Linked DNA regions of Ruficoccus amylovorans. The protein of the gene in region 2 interacts with the protein of the main gene of each other region in a pairwise test. Links are inferred from orthologs where the notes say so. Each region holds a gene or a part of one and is shown on either strand. Other genes may lie near its edges.

Region 1 (6,486 bases), on a different replicon or contig from region 2:
GCCGAGATTGGGCGGAAGGTAAACGCGGCGAACCGGTTGGCCGGTGCGGGGGTGCTGGGTGAGCGGCGCGGCACTCATGGGCTGCTCGATCTCGAAGCGCTCACCGCTGCTGCCGTCGCCGGTTATGACTTCATAGACATAGATTGGCATGTCGGGAAAGATACTCGTTTCAGGGGAAATGGAAACATCGCATTTTTAAATGGGTATATTACCTTAACTTATTTAATACAACAAGATCCGTATGTACTGATGGAAAGTTACCCTATTACCCGCGCGGAGAGACATTGGTGAAAGTGTAACCTTGTCAGTGTGAGTCGCTTGCCCTTAATAACCGGGCGATGGGTGAGCCGACTAACGCCGCAAAAATGGCGAAAACCCCCTCTTTTGCGCAATGGCAGGTTTCGGGTGGACCGGTGCTCAATATGACTGTGCTGGTGTGGAAACTGATCGCAGTCGCAGCGTTTTACCTTGTGCTGGCTGAGATCGGAAGCCAGATGGCGCTGCGGGCGCTCGATGGGTATGTCAACCTGCTTTGGCCGGCGTCGGGCCTCGCTGTGGCCATTCTGATGAGGGGTGGCCTGAAGTATATTCTGAGCGTCTTCGCCGGTTACGTGCTATGGTCCTTATGGCTTCGCGAGCAGCCGGCTGCCTATGCCATATCCCTGGGAGCGGTCTATGCGGTGACTTCCGCTTTCGGGGCCTTGGTCCTGCGTCGGGCGCTGCGAGATGACTATTCGTTGGAGAACATTCGCGGGGTATTTCTCTTCATCCTTGGAGGACCGTTGCTGGTCGGCCTGCTTAGTGCCTCCCTCAGCGCGGCGGTGATTTGCGCGCTGGTGGACACCGTGCCGTGGAGGGATTACAGCCGCCTGTGGAGTCCCTGGTTTTTGGGGGAAGGACTGGGCATCCTGGTGGTGACGCCGTTTCTGCTCGTATGGACTTCCCGTACAAAGATCAACTGGAGTAACCGGCAGTTTGCCGAGGTCGGAGTCTGGATCGGTGTGCTCTCGTTCTTCGGCATTGTGATTTTTGGAAACTGGGCACCGACGGATACCCTGCGTTACCCGCTCGAACTGGTGCTTTTCCCCATCATGGCCTGGGGGGCGATCCGCTTCGGGCAGCGGGGGGCCACCACCGGCATCGTTCTGCTCTCGATCATGGCGATGTGGGAACTGCTCCAGGTCTTTGGCCCGGAAAAGAAGTACATCAGCCAAAGCCCCGAGTTTCTATGGGTCTTTGTGGGGGTCATCAGTTGCACGAGCTATTTCCTGGCCGCGGTGCTGACTGAGCTGCGCCGCCGGGAGGAAGTCAGTCGCCTGAATGAAATCCGCCTGCGCGGGTTCATCGACGCGCTGCCCGACATTGCCTTTGTGGTGACGGCGAAGGGGCGTTATCTGGAAATTTTCTCGCGTGAAAACAGCCCGCTCGGGCGCAGGGCGGAGGGGCTCAAGGGGCGTACTTTCAGCGAATCCTGGCCCCAGGTGCAAGCGCGTGAGTTTCAGGCGGCGGTGGACCTTTGCCTGGAAAAACGCGACCAGATTTCGCTGGAGTACTCGCTTGAGGTTGCCGGTTCGCCCTATTGGTTTGAGGGGCGTATTGCCCCCATCACGGGTGATCAAGGCGAGGAGGATCAGGTTATCTGGGTGGCTTACGACATCACCGAGCGAAAACGGACCGAAGCCGCTCTCGTGCAGAGAGACCAACTCCTGCAAGGGGTGTCTCGGGCGAGTTCGCTGCTGCTGGGAGTCCGCGATATGAGCGAAGCTGTTGAGCGGGCCTTGCGCGCCATCGGTGAGCATGCCCAGGTCGATCGCGTGACGATCTTCGAAAACCGCTTCGACATGGACGGCAACCAGATACGTCCCGAAAGGTGCTACGGCTGGGCTCGCCCGGGCTTTGAGCTCGACCCGGAGCGGATCAATGCCGACTGCTGGCAGGGGGAACGCCGGGACTGGTATGACCGGATGGCCGCGCATGGTGTGGTCCAGGGCGTGGTGCGGGAAATGTCGCCCAACTTGCGCCGCTGCTATGAAGACCTGGGGGTGGTCACCATTCTGATGACGCCGATCCATGTCGAAAGCTACTTCTGGGGGGTGATGGTGATCGCCGATTGCGGTCGGGAGCGCCATTGGGAGGAAGGCGAAACGGCGGCTATTCAGTTGGCGGCGGCTGGCATTGGGGCGTTTTTCGTCAACCGCCAGGTCGAGGAACAGCTTCGCCATGCCAAGGAAAATGCTGACCGTGCCAATATGGCCAAGGGCGAGTTCCTCGCGATGATGAGCCACGAGATCCGTACCCCGATGAACGCGATCCTGGGCTTTGCCGACCTGCTGGCACAGACAGCGCTGGACCCTGCGCAGATGGAGTCGCTGTCCGTGATCGACCGCAGCGGCAAGGCCCTGCTGGAGCTGATTAACAACATCCTCGACTACTCGAAGATCGAGTCCCGCGGGATCGAACTCGAATACATTCCTTTCAACCTGGAAACAACCATCGTCGAGTCGCTGGAACTGGTGCTGGTCAAAGCCCGCGAGAAAGGCATCAAGGTCAACTACACGCTGAGTGGGGCCGAGTCCTACGACTACGTGGGCGATCCGCACCGGCTCAAGCAAATCATTCTCAACCTGGTCAATAACGCGGTCAAGTTTACCCAGAAAGGACAAGTCGAGGTAAACGTGCGCGTGCACTCTACGCCTGCCAGCGACCGCGAGCGGGTCTATGTCGAGGTGGCGGATTCGGGCATCGGCATCGCTCCGTCAAAGCTGGACCGGCTTTTCCAGCCTTTTTCGCAGGTGGATTCATCCACGACACGCAAATATGGCGGAACCGGGCTTGGGCTGGTCATTTGCAAGCGACTGGTCGAGAAAATGGGCGGGGACATCCAAGTCACGAGCGAGGTGGGAAAGGGGTCGGTCTTTTCCTTTGATTTTGAGCTCACCCGCTCAGGGGACCCGGTATTGTCGCGCCCAAACATCGGCAAGACCGTTTTGACGGAAGATTTCGCTCATGACCATCCCTTGTCGGTTCTTGTCGTTGAGGACGATCCAATCAACCGCAAGCTCGTTCAGGAAATCCTCGCGCGGCTCGGCTACACGCCGGATATGGCGGAGGACGAGTCCGAGGCCTCACGGCTGCTGCGCAAAAACAGCTACGACATCGTGCTGATGGACATCCAGCTTCCCGGTCGGAGCGGGCTGGAGATCACGCGGCGTCTGCGCTCGGGCGAGTACGGAAAAGCCCGGCAGGATATTTACGTGTTGGCGGTGACCGCGTTCGCGCTGGCCGAGGATCGCCGCAAGTGCCTTGATGCCGGCTGCAACGACTACATGGCCAAGCCGCTATCCATCGTCCAGCTCAAGGACACGCTTCTATACGTGTACAAACTGGGCAGCACCCGCAGACTGCATCCGGATTTGTAGTGGGTTTCGGATACAAATGGCGGAATGGCTAAATGGTTAAAATGGCTAATTGTTGTTTTCCCCGTTCCGCATCCAACAATTAACAATTGGCCATTTAACCATTTAAAAGTTGTGGCTACAGTGTTTCTTAAGCCTCTCTAATTCTGAGACTTGAGAAAATCTCGGGTGTCGCGGCGCAGGCGGCGGATTTTCGACTCCAGCGGACGCAGAACACGAGGGTTCATTCGGTCGATGAAGAGCACGCCCTGAGTGTGGTCGTATTCGTGCTGAATGATCCGGGCGAAAAGCCCGTCGCAAACGATCTCGTGCGGGTTTCCGTCGAGGTCCTGAAAACGCATGCGCAGGCGGGTGGGGCGCTCGACCTTGCCGCGAATGCCGGGGAAGGACAGGCAGCCCTCCTCGTAAGGTGCTTCCTCGCCGGAGAGGGTCAGCTCGGCGTTGATCACAGCCAGGGGCATGATGAGGTCCAGCGGCGGGTGCTTGCCGTCGTAGAGGTAGTCGGGATCGTCTTGATCCTCATAGACGGGGACCTCCATGACAAACATCTGAATGGCTTTGCCGATCTGCTGGGCAGCCAGGCCGATGCCTTCGGCTTCGCGCATGGTTTCAACCATGTCGTCGGCGAGCTTGCGCAACTCGTCGTTGAACTCCGTCACCGGCGCGCCCTTTTCCTTCAGGACCGGCTCTCCGTACTGGGTGATGCGTAACAGCATTAGACCGACAAGTTAAACGACCTCCCGCGCCGATGGGAACCCGAAAATGCCCTCTGGCGGCCCTGGTGTAGCGTTAGCCAAGTTCTTGCTATGTTTTTTGAGGGCTATGCACCCCCAACTTATGACAGGAACTAAGCGAAGACCACACTAGCCGAGAACCTTGGCGAGCATTTCCTGAATTTTGCGCGGGTCGGCCTTGCCCTGAGTTGCCTTCATGATGGGGCCGATGAGGGAGTTGATGGCCTTGGTGTTGCCCTCCTTGAACTGGGAAATGGCCTTCTCGTGCTTGGGGTCGGCGGCGACTTCGCGCACGATGGACTCCAGTTCGCCGTCGTCGTTGTGGGCCTGGAGGCCCTTTTCTTCGACGAGAGTGCTGGGCATCTTGCCGGTGGCGTACATCTCGGTAAAAATCGTCTGCGCGATCTGCTTGGTAATGACACCGTCCTCGACAAGCAAGGTCAGCTCGGCGATGTGGGCCGGGGCCAGCTTGCACTCGGAGAGGGGTAGACGGCCTTCTTCCTCGCCGCCGGAGAGTTCGCGCAACAGGTCGTTGGCGATGAGATTGGCCACGGCCTTCGGGGCGACCTTGCCGCCAGTGTCTTCAAGGGCTTCCTCGAAAAAGTCGGCCAGCTCCTTGTCCGGGCACAGCACAGACGTGAGTGTGTAGGGCAGGTCGAGCGTTTCCATGAAGCGCCGCTGCCGGTCGAAGGGCAGCTCGGGCAGCTCCTTGGCGAGGACCTTCAATTGTTCCTTGCCGATGGAGACGGGCATCAGGTCGGGCTCGGGGAAATAGCGGTAGTCGTGGGACTCCTCCTTGTCGCGCATCTTGGTCGTGACCTGCGTGCTCGGGTCCCAGCGGCGCGTCTGCTGGTGGATGGCCTCGCCGGAGGTGACGGCGTGGATCTGGCGTTTGATCTCGTAGGCGACAGCGTTGCGCACGCCCGAGATGGTGTTCATATTTTTCAGCTCGACCTTGACGCCCAGCTCCTTCTGGCCCTTGGGGCGCACGGAAATGTTGGCGTCGCAGCGCATCTGGCCCTTTTCCATGTCGCAGTCGGAGAGACCGGCGGCGAGGATGTTATTGCGCAGCGCGGTGAGGAAGGCGAAGACCTCGTCGGCATTGTGCATGTCTGGCTCGGTCACGATCTCGCACAGCGGGGCTCCGGCGCGGTTGTAGTCCACGAGGCTGTCGTTGGCGAAGTGGGTGAGCTTGCCCACGTCTTCCTCCAGATGGATGCGCGTGAGCTGCACCATGCGGTGCTCACCCATGACATTGCGCGAAGCCCCGAGCATTTCGATCTCGACCTCGCCGCCCTCGCAGATGGGCTGGTCGTACTGGGAGAGCTGGTAGTTCTTCGGGCTGTCCGGATAGAAGTAGTTTTTGCGGTCCCACTTGCAGCGCTCGGCGATCTTGCACTTGCACAGCAGGCCCAGCAGGACGGTCTTGCGGACGGCCTCCTTGTTCATGACCGGGAGCACGCCGGGCAGGGCGAGCACGACGGGGTCGGTCAGGGTGTTCGGCTCGGCCCCGTAGTGGTACGGCGCGCGCGTGAACATTTTTGATTTCGTCTTGAGCTGGACGTGGACTTCCAGCCCGATGTCTGCGGTGAATTCCATGATGCTAAATGGTTAAATGGCTAAAGGGCTGAATGGTTGTGAGTGCTAAATGGCTGATTGTTGACGATGGCGCTTGTTTTTTCGGTAACTAATCGAGCAGCCCTTTAGCATTTAACCATTTCTATTCTACAGTTCCGCGACGGCGTCCTTCCACTCGTGGGCCTGTTCGTAGCGGTGGGCGACCGCGAGCAGTTCGTCTTCGGCGAAGGGCTTGCCGATCAATTGCAGGCCGATGGGCAGCTTGCCGGAGGTGAAACCGCAGGGGACGGAGATGCCCGGCAGGCCGGCGAGGTTGACGTTGATGGTGTAGATGTCGTTCAGGTACATGGCGAGCGGGTCTGCCTTTTCGCCGCGCTTGAAGGACGGGGTCGGGGTGGTCGGGGTGAGGATGGTGTCCACCGACTCGAAGACCTGCATGAACTCCTCGCGGATGAGGGTGCGGATCTTCTGGGCGCGCAGGTAGTAGGCGTCGTAGTAGCCGCTGGAGAGCACGTAGGTGCCCAGGATAATGCGGCGCTTGACCTCGGGGCCGAAGCCCTCGGCGCGGCTCTTGAAGTACAGGTCAACGGCGTCCTTGGCGTTCTTCGAGCGGTGGGTGTAGCGGATGCCGTCGTAGCGGGCGAGGTTGGACGAGGCCTCGGCGGTGGCCAGGATGTAGTAGGTCGGGATGGCGTACTCGGTCATCGGGAGCGAGACCTCCTTCACCGTGTGGCCGTCTTTTTCGTAAAAGGCGATGG
Region 2 (7,653 bases):
AAGGCACGGCTGTGACCGACTGGATGGAGCAGGAGCGCGAGCGCGGTATCACTATTACCTCCGCCGCCATTTCCTGCCAGTGGCAGACGAAGTTCGGCCCTTACGAAGGTATTGAGCACCGCATCAACATCATCGACACCCCCGGACACGTGGACTTCACGGCCGAGGTGGAGCGCTCGCTGCGCGTGCTCGACGGTGCCATCGGGGTGTTCTGCGCCGTCGCCGGCGTCCAGCCCCAGTCCGAAACGGTCTGGCGCCAGATGGACAAGTACCACGTCCCCCGCCTGGCCTTCATCAACAAGATGGACCGTACAGGCGCGGACTTCTATTCTGCCGTTGATAGCATCCGCGAAAAGCTTGGCGGTAATGCCCATCCGATTTATCTGCCCATCGGTGCCGAAGCTGAACTGAAGGGCCTCATCGACCTGGTCGGCATGCGTGCCGCCATCTACGACGAGTCGGACGCCTCCGGTGTTGCTTTCAACTGGGAAGAAATCCCGGCTGACATGCAGGAAAAGGCCGAAGAGTACCGCGAATCCCTGATCGAAGCCCTCGCTGACTTCGACGACGAGCTGGCCGAGCGCTACCTCGAAGGTGCCGAACTTTCCCAGGACGAAATCCGTCGCGCCATCCGTAAGGCGACCCTGTCCCTTAAGTTCCTCGGCGTGATCCCCGGTTCCGCCTTTAAGAACAAGGGTGTCCAGATGATGATGGACGCCGTGGTCGATTACCTGCCTTGCCCGCTGGACCTTCCCCCGATGAAGGCCTACGACGACGACGAGAAGGAAATTGACATCCATCCGGACGATAGCGCCAAGGTTGCCGGTCTCGCTTTCAAGCTCTGGAGCGACCCCTACGTTGGTAAGCTCGTCTTCTATCGCCTTTACTCCGGTACGCTGAACAAGGGCACCGCCCTGTACAACCCGCGTACCCGCAAGACCGAACGTGTCAGCCGTCTGATGGTTCTGAAGGCCGACACCCGCGAAGACATCGAAACCGCCTACTCGGGTGATATTTGCGCCCTGATCGGCGTCAAGGACGTTGCCACTGGTGACACCCTTTGCGACCGGGACCTGGATATCCAGCTTGAGCCGCCGTCCTTCCCGGAACCGGTTATCAGCATGTCGGTCGAGCCGAATTCGAAGGCCGACCAGGAAAAGCTTTCCATGGCCCTGCAGCGCCTGAAGGAAGAAGACCCGACCTTCAACGTCTTCACCGACGAGGAAACCGGCCAGACAATCATCGCCGGGATGGGCGAGCTTCACCTCGAAATCATCCGCGACCGTCTCTTCCGCGAGTTCAAGGTCGAAGCCAACGCCGGCAAGCCGCAGATCGCCTACCGCGAATCCATCACGCAGGCCGCCGACGGCGAAGGCAAGTTCGTCCGCCAGTCCGGTGGTCGTGGTCAGTACGGCCACGCGGTCATCAAGATCGAGCCGAACGAAAAGGGCAAGGGCGTCGAAATCGTCAACGAAATCGTTGGTGGCTCGATCCCGAAGGAATACATCAAGCCGCTTTCCGACGGTATCATGGAGGCTTCCTCCAACGGTACCATCGCCGGTTACCCGGTGATTGACTGGAAGGTCCGCATTGTTGATGGCTCCTTCCACGAAGTGGACTCCTCGGAAATGGCCTTTAAGATGGCCGGTATTTTCGCTTTCAAGGATGCTATGGGCAAGGCCGCTCCGCAGTTGCTCGAACCGATCATGTCGGTCGAAGTGACCACGCCGGACGAGTACCAGGGCGACATCGTTGGCGACATCAACCGTCGTCGCGGGCAGATCCAGTCCATGGAAGCCGGTCGTGGCGGCGTTGCCATCATCACCGCCAACATTCCGCTCGAAACCATGTTCGGTTACGCCACCGACGTGCGCTCGCTCTCCAAGGGACGCGCCAACTACGCCATGACCCCGTCGCACTTCGACCAGGTTCCCTCCAGCGTGTTGAACTCGATTGTCGAGTCCTCACCGCACAAAAACAAGGCCCGTAGCTAAGCCCAGAACACTTACCGCAATGACCGGACAACGCATACGCATTAAACTCAAGGGATTCGACTTTCGCGTCATCGACCAGTCGGCCAGCGACATCGTGGAAACCGCCAAGCGCTCCGGCGCACGTGTGAGCGGCCCCGTTCCGCTGCCGACCCGCATCGAGAAGCTCTCCGTCAACCGCTCCCCGCATGTGGACAAGAAGTCCATGGAGCAGTTCGAGCTTCGCACGCACAAGCGCCTGATCGACATCATGGAACCGACCGCCCAGACGGTGGACGAGCTCAAGAAGCTCAACCTCCCGGCAGGTGTGGACATCACCATCAACGTTTAATAAAACACACTCTTTACTTCTTTCGAGAAGCAGACCATTTACATCACATTTAACCCCTCACGCAGGTCTAGGAAACGGAAGCCAGATATGGTTTCCACCTGCCAATGAGCTATGAGCCTGACACTGATTGGTAAAAAAATCGGGATGACCCAAGTTTATGACGGTGAAAACCGTCTCGTCCCGGTCACTGTAGTACAAGCCGGCCCTTGCCCGGTCCTTCAAATCAAGACTGCCGACGGCAAGGATGGTTACGATGCCATCCAGATCGGTTTCGGTGTGGACCAGAAGGCCCACCGCGTCTCCAAGCCCATCAAGGGCCACCTGAAAAAGGCAGGAGTCGAGGCAGTCACCGACATTTGCGAATTCATCCCCGACGGGGAAGAGGTCAGCCTCGGCGACGCCCTCACCGTTACTCGTTTCGAGGAAGGCCAGAAGGTTGATGTCATCGGCACGACCAAGGGTCATGGTTTCCAGGGCGTCATGAAGCGCCACGGCTTTGCCGGTTCGCCCGCTTCTCACGGCTCCATGATGCACCGCCGCGGTGGTTCCTACGGGATGTGCCAGTGGCCCGGTGAGGTCATCAAGGGCAAGAAAATGCCCGGTCACATGGGCAATGCCCGTCGTACCACCCAGAATCTCGATATCGTCCGTATCATCGAGGACCAGAACCTGATCCTGATCCGCGGCAGCGTGCACGGCCCCAAGGGCGGCACGGTGTTCATCCGCAAGGCGATCAAAACCAAGAAGCAGAAGTAAGGGAAGGGGACGCCAGCTATGAAATTCAAGGTATATTCCGCAGACGCTTCCTCCAGCACGGAGAAGGATTTTGACAACTTCCCGGCGTTCGAAGGCAACAAGGGCCTCCAGGCGCTCAAGGACGTGATCGTGGCCTACCAGGCCAACAACCGTCAGGGCACCGCCAAGGCGAAGACCCGCTCCGATGTTAACCGCACCGGCAAGAAGGTCTACCGCCAGAAGGGCACCGGTAACGCCCGTCACGGCGACCGCGGCGCTCCGATCTTCGTCGGTGGTGGCGTCGCCCACGGCCCGAAGGTCCGCGACTGGTCGAAGCACATCAACAAGCGTGTCAAGACCCTCGCGTTCAAGCGCGCTCTGTTCAACAAGGCTTCCGAAGGCGGCCTCGACCTGATCGAAAAGTTCGAAGTCGAGCAGCCCAAGACCAAGCTCTTCAACAGCCTCATCGGCAAGATCCAGCCCAAGGGCAAGGTGCTCATCGTTGACAGCGAGTTCAACGACAACGCCGCTCTGGCTGCGCGTAATATCGACCGCGTCTACATTGTGGACGCTGACTCGATCAACGCCTGGGACCTGATGCGCTTCGACAAGATCGTCGCCAGCGAAGAAGGCTTTAACCGCATCCTCGAACGCGCCAACCAACGCTAAGGAACTCAAGCCATGATTTCACCCGATAAAGTCATCAAGGAAAAGCGCGTGACCGAGAAGTCCGCCCAGCTCGAAGCGAACCTGAATCAGCACGTCTTCGAGGTGTATCCGCAATCCAAACGCACCGATGTGGCCGAGGCCGTAGAGAAGCTCTACAACGTCAAGGTCGCCCGCGTGAACATCTTCACTGTCAAGGGCAAGAACAAGCGCAGCCGCACCGTTCGCGGCCAGTACGGCAAGACCCCCGACATGAAGAAAGCCATCGTCACCCTTCAGCAGGGTGAATCCATCGAGACCGTCTAACCTTTTCAGCCGCGAAAGCCATGGCCATTGTAAAGACCAAACCCATTACACCCTCACAGCGCTTTCATAGCAAAAGCCGCCAGGAACTCGCCAAGAACAATCCGGAAAAGAGCCTCACCGTCTCGCGTCACCGCAAGAAGGGCCGTAACAACTACGGCCGCATCACTTCTCGCCGTCGCGGAGGTGGCCACAAGCGCCTTTACCGTATCATCGACTTCCGTCGTGACAAGCTGGACATCCCGGCTGAGATTGTCTCCATCGAGTACGACCCGAACCGCAGCGCGAACATTGCCCTGCTCAAGTTTGAGGACGGCGAAAAGCGCTACATCCTTTGCCCACGCGGGCTGAAGGTAGGCGACAAGCTGCTGAGCACCAACAGCCCGGTCGAGGAATTCACGCCCGGCCTGTGCGTGCCGCTCAAGATGATCCCGCCGGCCACCACGATCCACGCGATCGAGATGCAGCCCGGTCGCGGAGCCCAGATCGCTCGTTCCGCCGGTCAGTCCGCCTCGCTCATTTCGATCGAAGGCAAGCGTGCCACGATCAAGCTGCCCTCCGGAGAAATCCGCATGGTCCACTCTGATTGCCGCGCCACTGTCGGTCGCGTCGGTAACGAGGAGCACGAAAGTGTCAGCATCGGTAAGGCCGGTCGTAACCGCTGGAAGGGCAAGCGCCCCCGCGTCCGTGGTGTCGCTATGAACCCTGTCGATCACCCGATGGGTGGTGGTGAAGCCAAGACCTCCGGTGGTGGCCATCCTGTTTCGCCTTGGGGCCAGCTCTCGAAGGGCTTCCCGACCCGCACCAAGTCCAAGCCCTCGAACTCCATGATCCTTGTCCGTCGCAACGGCAAGAAGTTCAAGCGCAAGTAACCCGACAACGATTTTTACGATATGGCACGTTCAATCAAGAAAGGCTTCTTCGTCGATCCGAAGCTGATGGATAAAGTGGAAAAGGCCCAGGCCGAAGGCACACACAAGCCTTTCCAGACCTGGTCACGCCGCTCCACCATCACCCCGGACTTTGTCGGCCTCAACATCAACGTTCACAATGGCAAAGGCTTCATCCCCGTCCACGTGACCGAAAACATGGTTGGCCACAAGCTCGGCGAGTTCGCTCCGACCCGCAGCTTCAAGGGACACCAGCCGCACACCAAGAAGTAGTCATCCACACATGTTCAAGCGCGCACAACTCATCGCTCTTTTCTCCCTGCTGATGGCCGGGAGTGCGGTGAGCCGCGCGCAGGACGCCGCCGTGGAGCAGGGGAGTGCTGACGCACCGGCCAAGGCCGTTGCCGAACGCCCCTTGTTTGTCGAAAATTCGATTTACCCGACGGGCCGCACGACGGTCTTCGGGGTGGCGCAGACCAGCGTCACCGATGTGGTCATCCTCAACAACGGTCTGGATCAGGGGTTTCGCCTCGGCATGGTTTGCCAGGTGAGCCGCTCGGGACAGAACGTGGCCGACCTGATCCTGGTCGATGTGCGCGGTAACCGCGCCGCCGGCCTCATCCTCAACCTCGAATCCGGCGAAGCCATCCGCTCCGGCGACGGCGTCAGCATCAAGACGATTAATATTTAAATTGCAACCAGCATGGAAGTTCAGGCTCTAACCAAGTACACCCGCATGTCCCCGAAGAAGGTCCGCGAAGTGGCCCGTCAGGTACAGGGACGCCCCGCGGCCGAAGCGCTCGATCTGCTTCGCTTCATCCCGCGTAAATCCGCCCGGCTCATCGCCAAGACGCTGACCAGCGCCATCGCTAACGCGGAAAACAACAACAACCTTTCCTCCGACGACCTGATCGTGAAGCGCTGCCTGGTGGAAGAAGGCCCGGCCTTCAAGCGTTTCCGTCCGGTGGGTCGCGGTTCCGCACACCCCATTCGCAAGCGCACCAGCCACATTCGCATCGTCCTGACGGACGAAGTGGCTTCGCCCGCGGCCAATTCTAAAGAGCAATAATCATGGGACAAAAAGTCAATCCGATCGGTTTCCGCCTCAGTGTCCGCCGTAACTGGGATTCACGCTGGTACGCGGACAAGAAGAGCTTCCCGGCCTATGTCGCCGAGGACCAGAAGATCCGCCAGTTCCTCAAGAAGAAGATGAAGTACGCAGCGGTGCCGCGCGTGTTCATCGAGCGTGCCGGCCCCAAGGTCCGTATCAAGCTCTTCACCGCCCGTCCCGGGATCGTCATCGGCCGCAAGGGCAGCGAACTGGAAAAGCTCAAGGACGAGCTCCAGAAGCTCACCGGCCGCGACATCATGCTCGACATTCAGGAGATCAAGAAGCCTGACGTGGTCGCCCAACTCGTGGCCGAAAACGTCGCTCTCCAGCTCGAGCGCCGCATCTCTTTCCGCCGCGCCATGAAGAAGGCGATCCAGACCACCATGAGCATGGGTGCCGAAGGTATCCGTATCCAGTGCTCGGGCCGTCTGATGGGCGCGGAAATCGCCCGCACCGAGCAGCAGCGCATGGGCCGCGTGCCCTTGCACACGCTCCGTGAAAACATCGACTACGGCTTCACCGAAGCCGACACCGTCTACGGGAAGATCGGCATCAAGTGCTGGATCTGTAACCCCATGGGCGTGGATACCCTCTAAGCATCATTCGTCATGGCCAAGCTCCTTCCCTCCAAAACCAAATACCGCAAGGTCCACAAGGGCCGCATTCGTGGCAACGCCAAGGGCTGTGATACGCTCGCTTTCGGCGAATTCGGCATCCAGTCCCTCGAGCGGGGCAAGATGACCGCCTCGCAGCTCGAAGCCGCCCGTGTGGCCATCAACCGCCACCTCAAGCGTAAAGGCAAGATGTGGCTGCGCGTGTTCCCGCACAAGCCGGTGACCAAGAAGCCCGCCGAAACCCGCCAGGGTAAGGGTAAGGGCTCCGTCGAGTACTGGTGCGCCGTGGTCAAGCCCGGTACCGTCCTCTTTGAAGTCGGCGGCACCAGCCAGACTCTCGCCCGCGAGGCCATGCGCCTGGCCGACGGCAAGCTACCTTTCCGCTGCCGCTTCCTCAGCCGCGAAGAGCTCGAACAGTACTAACCCAGCAACATCCGGTTAAACACCATTTTCCCATGAAACCCGCAGAAATACGCGAATTGAGCATCGACGAGATCAAAAAGAAGCTCCGTGACACACGCCAGGAGCTCGTCGAGTTGCGCGTGCGCAAGCAGGCCGGACAGGTTGAAAAGCCCAGCGAGCTACGCACCCTGCGCCGCGACATCGCCCGGCTGGAGACCTTCCTGAAGGCCAAATCCACCGCCACTGCCTAACCCCTTTTCATACGACCATGTCCGAAGAGAGCACACGCAATAACCGCAAGGACCTCGTTGGTGTTGTCACCAGCCGTACCGGCGACAAGTCCATCAAGGTCACCTTCTTCTACAAGATTGCCCACCCGCTGTACCGCAAGGAGGTTAAGCGCAAGACCGTCGTTCACGCTCATGATGAAAAGAATGAGTGTAACATCGGTGACAAGGTGGAGATCATGGAAACCCGCCCGCTGAGCAAGCTCAAGCGCTGGCGTGTGGTCAAGGTACTCGAAAAGGCCCCCGTCGTCGGGAGCATCGGCTAAGGGCTTCAGCCCCCTACAGCCGGAAGCCGATTTAACACTTCACAATTTAAACGGAAC

The links. Proteins that work in one complex are often made in the same cells at the same time.
Region 1: the proteins of rplD (region 2) and def interact in binary tests that used the Escherichia coli proteins (3 or more experiments, as listed by UniProt). The link is inferred for Ruficoccus amylovorans from one-to-one orthologs.

What each region holds. Positions count from the first base shown.
Region 1 is NZ_JACHVB010000012.1:265,154-271,639, forward strand. Bases 2,345-5,264 are described here. They hold def (peptide deformylase), read right to left. Parts: upstream 4,133-5,264; coding sequence 3,557-4,132; downstream 2,345-3,556. Other genes in these bases: H5P28_RS02180 (ATP-binding protein), read left to right, coding at 2,345-3,419; gatB (Asp-tRNA(Asn)/Glu-tRNA(Gln) amidotransferase subunit GatB), read right to left, coding at 4,280-5,264. Outside these bases: H5P28_RS02175 (FmdB family zinc ribbon protein), read right to left, coding at 1-150; more of H5P28_RS02180, read left to right, coding at 366-2,344; more of gatB, read right to left, coding at 5,265-5,749; Asp-tRNA(Asn)/Glu-tRNA(Gln) amidotransferase subunit GatA, read right to left, coding at 5,876-6,486. UniProt on the Escherichia coli protein: Removes the formyl group from the N-terminal Met of newly synthesized proteins. Requires at least a dipeptide for an efficient rate of reaction. N-terminal L-methionine is a prerequisite for activity but the enzyme has broad specificity at other positions.
Region 2 is NZ_JACHVB010000013.1:58,887-66,539, reverse strand. Bases 1,995-4,911 are described here. They hold rplD (50S ribosomal protein L4), read left to right. Parts: upstream 1,995-3,096; coding sequence 3,097-3,726; downstream 3,727-4,911. Other genes in these bases: rplB (50S ribosomal protein L2), read left to right, coding at 4,050-4,898; rplW (50S ribosomal protein L23), read left to right, coding at 3,739-4,029; rplC (50S ribosomal protein L3), read left to right, coding at 2,434-3,078; rpsJ (30S ribosomal protein S10), read left to right, coding at 2,014-2,322. Also shown: fusA (elongation factor G), read left to right, coding at 1-1,994; rpsS (30S ribosomal protein S19), read left to right, coding at 4,920-5,189; H5P28_RS03495 (hypothetical protein), read left to right, coding at 5,200-5,607; rplV (50S ribosomal protein L22), read left to right, coding at 5,620-5,985; rpsC (30S ribosomal protein S3), read left to right, coding at 5,988-6,623; rplP (50S ribosomal protein L16), read left to right, coding at 6,636-7,064; rpmC (50S ribosomal protein L29), read left to right, coding at 7,097-7,294; rpsQ (30S ribosomal protein S17), read left to right, coding at 7,312-7,596.